Regions from separate parts of the Luxibacter massiliensis genome, predicted to be linked through region 3. Evidence: predicted binding sites of a transcription regulator. Region 3 holds the regulator's gene; each other region holds the start of a gene.

Region 1 (3,285 bases), 310 kb from region 3:
CCGTTGGATCCGGATCCTATACTGTTATCCCGAGGAGATTACGGATGAGCTGATAAAAGTAATGAAAGAGGAAAAGAAAATATGCCATTATGTGGACCTGCCTATTCAGCACGCGAATGATGAAATCCTGAAACGGATGGGGCGCAGGACTACAAAGCAGGAACTGAAGGATATTATTTTTAAGCTGCGCCGGGAGATACCCGATATATGTATACGGACTACCCTTATAACTGGTTTCCCAGGGGAGACATCCAGACAACATGAGGAATTGTTGGAATTTGTAGAAGAAATGGAATTTGACCGCCTCGGGGTGTTTACGTATTCCCCTGAGGAAGATACGCCGGCTGCTTCAATGCCAGGCCAGGTGGAGGAAGAGATAAAGGAAGAAAGGCAGGCTGAACTGATGGAGCTTCAGCAGGAAATCGCCTTTGGCCAGGCCGAACGTATGACAGGGCGGGAAGTTCTGGTCATGATAGAAGGGAAAATAGCCGATGAAAATGCTTATGTGGGCAGGACCTACCGGGATGCCCCAAATGTTGACGGCCTGATTTTCGTAAATACGGAAGAAGAGCTGATGTCAGGTGATTTTGCCAGAGTGCAGGTGTCAGGAGCAGTGGACTATGATTTGATTGGAGGTATCGTATCATGAATTTGCCAAATAAACTTACAATATTGCGGGTAGTTATGGTTCCCTTTTTTGTCCTGTTTATGCTGACAGACTTGGGAGGATGGGCCAACAAATGGATTGCCCTTGTGCTTTTTGCCGCAGCCAGCCTGACAGATTTACTGGATGGGAAGATTGCGAGAAAATATAATCTGGTAACAAATTTCGGTAAGTTTATGGATCCCCTGGCAGATAAGCTGCTTGTATCTGCGGCTATGATCTGCCTGATAGAGATGGGGAGGCTGTCAGCCTGGATAGTCATTATCATTATCAGCAGGGAATTTATTATCAGTGGATTCAGGCTGGTGGCGTCAGATAACGGGATTGTTATTGCGGCAAGTTATTGGGGGAAATTTAAAACTGTTTTTCAGATGGCCATGATCCTTGTTTTGATTGCAGACCTGGGAGGGATATTCGACGGTATCGGCACGGCGCTTATATGGATTGCCCTGGCCCTGACAGTCATATCTCTGGTTGACTATGTTTGGAAGAACAGGCAGGTCCTGACACAGGGAGGGATGTAATTATGTATCCAGACTGGGTTTTAAAGAATCATGAAAATCATACAGAAAGCCTGGAGGAACGGCTGATAAAAGAGCTGGCTGACAGGAAATATACTATCACCACAGCAGAATCATGTACTGGGGGCCTGATTGCGGGGACTCTGGTGAACGTAGCCGGCGCCTCTGACGTGCTCCATGAAGGATATATTACCTACTCCAATGAAGCCAAAGAGAGGCTGGTGGGCGTGAACCGCGCGACCCTTCAGGAATATGGGGCCGTGAGTGCGCAGACAGCGAAAGAGATGGCAGAAGGGGCGGCCCGCTCTGCGGGAGCGGAGGTTGCCTTAAGTTCTACCGGGATTGCCGGCCCAGGAGGCGGGACAAAGGAAAAGCCAGTAGGCCTTGTATATGTTGGCTGCTATGTATGCGGCCATACTGCCGTGGCCAGATGTGAATTTAAAGGGGACAGAATGGAAAACCGGCTTATGACTGTGGAAAAGGCTTTATCTCTCGCCCTTGAAGAGCTAAAAACCATGGATCCTTAAGGAGTCTGGGGCTGTAGTTTGGCGTTGTCCGGCAGGCTGAATCTTGTCGGGTAAAAGGGCCTGGGGATGTAGAAACTTGTATAAAGTCACAATTGACGAATGTCGAAAATTATGCGAGAATAATCTATATATGGTGTTAAATTAATATCAAACGCCTATAGGAAGAAAATCATACATATTTGAAAGGAGTTTTAACATGATTTATTCACATGAAGTAGAAATGATGTGTCCGGTGGCTCAAGGTGCAAATCACGGACCAGCTCCGATTCCGGAAGAAGCAAAATGGGTACAGGCTAAAGAAGTAAAAGATATTTCTGGTTTGACACACGGAGTAGGCTGGTGCGCTCCGCAGCAGGGTACCTGTAAGCTGACTTTGAATGTAAAAGATGGAATTATCCAGGAGGCTCTTGTGGAAACAATCGGATGTTCAGGAATGACTCATTCCGCTGCTATGGCATCTGAGATTCTTCCGGGTAAGACTATTTTAGAGGCACTTAATACAGACCTTGTCTGTGATGCCATTAATACAGCAATGAGAGAATTATTCCTGCAGATCGTATACGGAAGGACTCAGAGCGCTTTCTCTGAGGATGGGCTTCCCATCGGCGCAGGACTGGAGGATCTGGGAAAAGGACTCCGTTCCCAGGTTGGAACTATGTATGGAACACTGGCGAAAGGTCCTCGTTACCTGGAGATGGCTGAAGGCTATGTGACAGGCATCGCCCTGGATGACAAAGATGAAATCATCGGCTACCAGTTTGTAAGCCTGGGCAAGTTCACAGATTTCATTAAAGCAGGCGATACACCGAATGATGCATGGGAGAAAGCAAAAGGACAGTATGGCCGTGTGGACGATGCTGCCAAGATTATTGACCCACGCAAGGAATAGTCGGAAGTACTCAATACAGGTAATGTTAAAATAAATCAGGAGGAGAATTAAATGGCTTTATTTGAATCATATGAAAGAAGAATTGATAAAATCAATGAAGTATTAAATAGCTATGGCATTGCTTCTATCGAAGAGGCAGAAAAGATTACGAAGGATGCCGGACTTGATGTATATAATCAGGTTAAGGGGATTCAGCCGATCTGTTTTGAGAATGCCTGCTGGGCATATATAGTAGGTGCGGCCATCGCTATTAAGAAGGAATGTAAGACAGCAGCAGAGGCGGCAGCGGCAATCGGCGAAGGCCTCCAGGCTTTCTGCATTCCCGGATCTGTAGCTGACCAGCGTAAGGTTGGACTGGGACATGGCAATCTGGGCAAGATGCTTTTGGAGGAGGATACAGACTGTTTCGCATTTCTGGCAGGACACGAGTCCTTTGCAGCGGCAGAGGGTGCTATTGGTATTGCAGAGAAAGCAAACAAAGTGCGCCAGAAGCCTCTCCGTGTTATCTTAAATGGACTCGGCAAGGATGCGGCTAAGATCATCTCCAGAATCAATGGTTTTACATATGTACAGACAGAATACGACTATTATACAGGAGAGCTTAAGGAAGTACAGAGAATCGCATATTCTGACGGACTCCGCTCTAAAGTAAACTGTTACGGTGCAAACGATGTGCGTGAAGGT
Region 2 (3,285 bases), 230 kb from region 3:
AGCCAGGGCAATGCTCAAGGGCAGCAGCGCTACAGTGGAAAGCATTGCTGAATCAGTCGGCTATCAGAATGTAGAGCATTTTAACCGGATATTTAAGAAAATGTATAATACGACTCCAGTACAGTTCAGGAATAGGAAATAAAAGGTCAAAGACCCCGATGCGTTGCATTCGGGGCCTTTATCAGTTTTGGAATATGATCAGAGGATATAGACAGATGAAATTATGTGGGCTGTATGGCAATGGGCCGGGGCATAATGCCCCGGCCCATTTTGTATCCTGCAGCGACGCAGGTCTGCCCACGGTATAAAGATACATACTGTTTAGTGGGCGGAATTTAGTAATTAATCTTCCGCAGCAAGTTTATCAAGCTTACCGCTGAATGCCCATAGGATAATTCCAATCACAATTACCACAATTGCGAGCACCCCATATCCAGCCTGGAATGAAACTGTCTTCAAGTATGAATACAGTGCAGGATAGATACTGTTTGCAAAGAATACGGCGATTGGCCAGAAGCCAAGCAGCAGTCCGAGAACCTTTGCGGGAGCCAGCATAGTGATGAAGGAGTTTCCAAGAGGAGAGAAGATCATCTCACCGATGGACATCAAAAGTGCTACGAGCACGATCCAGATAAGAGATGCCTGGCCGTCGCCCCTGATGAAATCAGCAGCTACCATTGCCACGAAAGCGCAGCCTACAAGGATAATGCCTAAAGCTGTTTTCTTGAACATACTCATATCGCCCTGCGGCCTTTTTGCCATTTTGGCCCATACCATAGCCAGTGTTGGACCAAGAACGATACATGTAAGGGCGTTTACAGAGTCAAACCATGCAGTCGGAACCTGGAAGCTTCCGATATACCAGTTGGCATGGTTTAAAAAGTCAGCGCCGTCGCCCCATCCGAAGTGATAGTATGCAGGCATGTAAGCCAGATACCAAACCATCCAGAATACAACAGAACAAAGTGTTACGAGGATGATAGCGGCAATACGTTTTTTGTCCCCTGCTGTAAGAGGTTTGTTCGCTTCATCTTTCTTTTTGTTGCTGTCAACAAACTGTCTCTGGTCATTTTTGAAAGGTTTCTTTCCTGCTTCTCCCAGAGATCTTGAGTTAGCTGCAAACCAGATTGCGTCTACAAAAAGGAAGATTGCGCAGAGTAAGAATACGAAGTTGTAGCTGACACCAAAAGTTGCCGGCAGGATTGCGATAAATGTAGTTCCGATGAATGAACCCACGTTGACAAAAGAATACTGGATGGAGAATGCAGTGTTCAGTTCATCTTTGTCCTCGAACAACAGGCCGTTTACACCGGAAAGGTTACCCTTGAATAAACCAGTTCCTACTGAAACAAGGATGATCATTGCCCACACAAGTCCTGTAGAGTGGGCCTGCCATGTACACAGGTAGCCAAGTCCCATAAGAATCATACCTGCGATAACACAGATTCTTGGACTTAACCAGTAGTCAGCGATGTATCCGCCAAAAATTGGTGTAATGTAAGTAAATGCCACGAATAAAGCTGACATGGAAGCTGCCTTGGCATCGGTCAACCCCAAGCCGCCGCCAGCAGCGTTTGTTGCGATCCAGATGGCCAGTAAATATTTTACTGTGTAGAATGCACAACGCTCAAATGTGAAACCCAAAGAGCAGACATAAAAGCCAAAAGGTCTCTTCTTTTTTGCTGTTTCCATAATAAAAACCCTCCAATTAGTTTTTTATAGTGCTGCACTGACATGGTGCTAGATGCTGAGGATATCTAGTATCCTCCCAGAGTTTGAAAAACCTCCTTCTTTGTCAAAAATTTCTCCATGAAGAAATTGTACCATAGTTTATAGGAAAGAACAAATAAAAATTTATAATTTATTTACAAATTTTCATAAGGTTTTTATAAATACTTCCTATTATAATACTCTGGCCATACAAATATAATTTCAGGGTATGTTTTAGCAAGTAAATTTTGGCATGCCGAAAATTTACTTGTGGTGTTTCCAAGGACTGTGAAAAAAATATCAGAATCTGTATTTATGAATTGAAATTTTGTATTAAGTATTATATACTAGAATAGGCAGAAATTTTGGTTTTATTTTAAACAAATTTTATAATATGGAGGGCTAGGATATGAGCTACAACGCTACAGAAAACCCGGCGAGCAGAAGAATTGCCATGCTGCTTGATGAGGGGAGCTTTGTTGAGATCGGCGGTGCTGTTACAGCCAGGAACACAGATTTCAACCTGCAGAAAAAAGACACTCCGGCAGATGGTGTCATCACTGGTTACGGGGTGATTGATGGCAATCTTGTGTATGTGTACAGCCAGGATGCTACTGTATTGAAGGGGGCAGTGGGCGAGATGCACGCAAAGAAGATTGCAAATATTTATGATATGGCAATGAAAATGGGGGCTCCAGTCATCGGTATGGTAGACTGTGCCGGTTTAAGGCTACAGGAGGCTACGGATGCGCTGGAGGCTTTTGGAAGCCTGTATTTTAAGCAGTCTATGGCTTCCGGCGTGATTCCGCAGATCACTGCTGTATTCGGAATGTGCGGCGGCGGCCTTGCTGTTGTTCCCGGATTGACAGATTTTACTTTTATGGAAAGCAGCCAGGGCAGATTATTTGTAAATTCTCCTAATGCACTGGAGGGAAATGAGATGTCCAAATGTGACACAGCCACCCCAGAATACCAGAGCAAGACAGCAGGCTTAGTGGATGGCATCGGTGAGGAGGCAGAGATTCTCGGGCAGATCCGTACTTTGGCCTGCATGATTCCTGCAAATAATGAGGACGACCTTTCCTACACAGAATGTACAGATGACCTGAACCGCGCCTGTGCAGATATTGCCAATGCATCAGAAGATACAGGCATTGCCCTTGCAGCAATTTCTGACAACCATGTTTTCTTTGAGACAAAGAAGGAATATGCAAAAGACATGGTGACAGGGTTCATCCGTTTAAACGGCATGACTGTGGGCGCCGTTGCCAACCGCTCTAAAGTATACGGCGAGGATGGCAGCGCCGCAGAGGAGTTTGACAACGCCCTGACAGTGGACGGATGTAAGAAAGCGATTGATTTTGTGAATTTCTGCGATGCGTTCTCAATCCCAGTCCTGACGCTTACAAATATTTCAGGATTTGCCGCTACCGTGGAGTCTGAAAAGAACATGGCGAGAGCCGTTGCGAGACTCACATATACATTTGCCAATGCCACGGTTCCCAAGGTAAATGTGATTGTAGGAAAGGCATTTGGAAGCGCTTATGTAGCCATGAACAGCAAATCTATCGGCGC
Region 3 (3,285 bases):
ATGGGAAACGATAAAAACAGCACCTGGATAATTCATGAGGTAGGTTTCCAGCCATGTGATGGAATTTAAATCCAAATGGTTGGTAGGCTCGTCCAGCAGGAGGATATCTGGTCTGGTGAGCAGCAGCTTGCCAAGGGATACGCGGGTTTTCTGCCCCCCTGACAGAGTGTCAGTCATTTTTGAAAAGTCCTCCTCCAAAAAACCAAGGCCTTTCAATACACCGGCCAGCTCGCTCTCACATGCATAACCATTTTCAGACTCAAATCTAGATACCATCCTGTGATAAGATTCCAGTTTATTATGAAGGGCATCGCCGCTTAATGTCTTAAGTTCCTGTTCAGCAAGCCGTATCTGCGCTTCTAATGCAAGGATATCAGCTTTTGCTGTTTTTACCTCCTCGTAAATAGAGAGTCCGCTCTGCAGATGCTGCTGTTGGGCCAGATACCCTAAAGTTTTACCTTTTGTCAGAATAATCTCTCCCCCGTCTGCCGGCTCTTCGCCCACGATCATTTTAAGGATTGTGGATTTCCCGGCGCCATTTACGCCTACCAGTGCAGTTTTTTCTCTGTCTTCTATATGAAAAGCTCCATTCTGTACAATGAGCTGTTCCCCGAAAGATTTAGTAAGATTGTGACATGCCAATACCATAGACAGCCTCCTGTAATCCAAATAAATTTAATATGATGCAAGATCCTGCAGGCCGGATAGGGCCTGCCCCAGGCCTTCCCGGCGTATACAGGATTTATACGTTCCTTGTTCAATACCCATTTTATTATAGCGGAAATAAACCGAAATACAACAAAAATTTGACTTTGTTCTTACAATTCTATATAATAAGGCAAAGATGTGTTTGATAATCCAGGTTTTTAAGTACCTGCAGGTTACTGAATGCATCCCAGAACAAATTTGGAGGCGATAACTGTGGAAGACAGAGAGATATCACGGGCAGTGATAGGGAGGCTGCCCAGATACTATAGATATTTGGGTGAGCTTTTAGATGCAGGGGTAGAACGCATTTCTTCGAATGATTTGAGTAAAAAGATGCATGTGACTGCTTCCCAGATCAGGCAGGATTTAAATAACTTCGGTGGGTTCGGCCAGCAGGGATATGGCTATAATGTAAAGTACCTCTATACGGAGATCGGAAAGATTCTGGGACTTAACAGGCCTCACAATATGATTATCATAGGAGCCGGAAATCTAGGGCAGGCGTTGGCCAATTATGCGTCATTTGAGAAGAATGGGTTTATTCTTAAAGGACTTTTTGATGTGAATTCCCGGTTGGAAGGGGTGGCTATCCGGGGAGTCCCTATCCGGATGATGGACGAGCTGAAGGATTTTGTAAGTCAGTCAGATATTGAGATTGCCGCGCTGACTATCCCTAAGTCAAAAGCCATTGAAGTAGCTGAGATGCTTATAGAAAATGGAATCAGGGCTATCTGGAATTTTGCACATACAGATTTGAACCTGCCGGAAGACATTATTGTGGAGAATGTGCATTTGTCTGACAGCCTGATGCGCTTGTCATATACAATCAGCCGCTATCAGGAAGACCACGGAAAATAAAGAAGGGTATCAGACGTGTATTAAGGACAGCTTGTCTTTTTTACACGTTGTTTCATTTCAGAGGGGACTTTCTTTGTTCCCACAAAATATAAAGGAGGCTGGAATATGGAATATTTGCCTACAGGAGAATGGATGCAGAGGGCAGACAGTTATACCATCCATGAGATAGGCATCCCATCCCTGGTGCTGATGGAGCGGGCGGCGCTCTCCGTTGTGGAGGCCATGGAACAGGATGGGGCAGACTTGACAAAGACCCTTGTGGTCTGTGGATCAGGAAATAATGGTGGTGACGGGTTTGCAGTTGCAAGGCTTCTGAAGGGAAAAGGCTGTCAGGTCACAGCCGTTTTTGTGGGCCGGGAAGAATCTATGAGTGAAGAATGCCGGCTGCAGATGCGGATAGCAGATAAGTCAGAAGTCCCTATAGTCACAACAATAGAGGCCGGAGAATATACTAGTATTGTAGACGCTGTTTTTGGCGTGGGGCTCAACCGGGAAGTATCAGGCAGGTACCGCAGCATAATAGAGGCAATGAATGCCTTGCAGGGACACAAGACAGCAGTGGATATTCCATCCGGGATCTGTTCTGCCACGGGGCAGGTACTGGGCATTGCTTTTAAAGCAGATCTGACAGTTGCTTTCGCATGTGCAAAGCTGGGATGCATCCTGTACCCCGGATATTTGTCTGCAGGCAAGGTTGTGACAAAGGATATTGGTATTAGCGGGCATATATTTGAACAAGAGACAGGAGTGTGTTTCCGATACCATAAGGCAGACTTGCAAAGGCTTCTGCCCCGGAGAAAGGCGGATTCACACAAGGGTACATACGGAAGAGTCCTGATGGTTACCGGGAGTCCAGGTATGTCAGGGGCAGCTTATTTAAGTGCTATGGCTGCCTACACGTGTGGGGCGGGACTTGTACAGATCTATACTTCTGAGGATAACCGGGTGATCCTCCAGCAGCAGCTCCCTGAGGCGATTTTGGCCACATACAGGGAGTATGAAGAGGAGCGGTTTAAAAGCCTGCTTTCCTGGGCAGATGTTGTCTGTATCGGATGCGGCCTTGGGCAGAGTAAAACAGCAGAGAAATTATTGGCCCAGACGCTGAGGGAAGCAAAAGTGCCCTGTGTTGTCGATGCAGATGGACTGAATCTTTTGAGCAGACATCTGGAACTTTTAGAAAAGAAAGAATGTCCCCTGGTATTGACTCCCCACATGAAAGAAATGGCCCGTTTGCTGGACTGTCCGGTCAGAGAACTAAAGGATCAGCGTCTTACCAGAATAAGAGAGTTTACAGGCCGGTATGATATTGTCTGCGCGCTGAAAGATGCACGCACATTCGTCATGAAGGCAGGAGAACATCCCTTTGTAAATACGACAGGGAATAACGCCATGGCTAAGGCGGGGTCAGGAGATGTTCTTGCCGGCGTTATTACAGCTTTACTGGCCCAGGGCATGGAGACATTTGAGGCTGCGTCCTGCGGGGTATTTTTACATGCCTGCGGCGGAGATGCGGCCAGGAAGGCAAAGGGATCCTACAGTGTGCTGGCACAGGATCTGATTGCCGGCATACAGGCTTGTATCAAAGAGACAGAGGAGAGTATGGAAGATGAAACAATACAGCAGGGTATATGCCAGGATTGACTTAGATGCAGTTGCCTATAATATGGGGCAGTTGAAGAGAAGGATTGGGGGAGGGGCACAGATCATCGCGGTGATTAA

The links. The regulator Rex, encoded in region 3, represses fermentation and respiration genes when NADH is low (regulators of the CRP and FNR family bind a similar motif). The targets are predictions, from matches to a motif close to ATTGTTAANTANTTAACAAT.
Region 1: the regulator Rex is predicted to act here: its motif matches at 1,845-1,864, upstream of EFA47_RS08955 (iron-sulfur cluster assembly scaffold protein).
Region 2: the regulator Rex is predicted to act here: its motif matches at 1,853-1,872, upstream of EFA47_RS08545 (acyl-CoA carboxylase subunit beta).

The regions. Positions count from the first base shown of each region.
Region 1 is NZ_UWOE01000001.1:1,937,680-1,940,964, reverse strand. It holds gene rimO (30S ribosomal protein S12 methylthiotransferase RimO) at 1-649, shown strand, start outside; gene pgsA (CDP-diacylglycerol--glycerol-3-phosphate 3-phosphatidyltransferase) at 646-1,188, shown strand; gene EFA47_RS08960 (CinA family protein) at 1,191-1,712, shown strand; gene EFA47_RS08955 (iron-sulfur cluster assembly scaffold protein) at 1,909-2,601, shown strand; gene EFA47_RS08950 (GGGtGRT protein) at 2,653-3,285, shown strand, end outside.
Region 2 is NZ_UWOE01000001.1:1,849,960-1,853,244, reverse strand. It holds gene EFA47_RS08555 (2-isopropylmalate synthase) at 1-142, shown strand, start outside; gene EFA47_RS08550 (peptide MFS transporter) at 343-1,692, opposite strand; gene EFA47_RS08545 (acyl-CoA carboxylase subunit beta) at 2,120-3,285, shown strand, end outside.
Region 3 is NZ_UWOE01000001.1:1,624,559-1,627,843, forward strand. It holds gene abc-f (ribosomal protection-like ABC-F family protein) at 1-648, opposite strand, end outside; gene EFA47_RS07440 (redox-sensing transcriptional repressor Rex) at 922-1,566, shown strand; gene EFA47_RS07445 (NAD(P)H-hydrate dehydratase) at 1,672-3,207, shown strand; gene alr (alanine racemase) at 3,173-3,285, shown strand, end outside.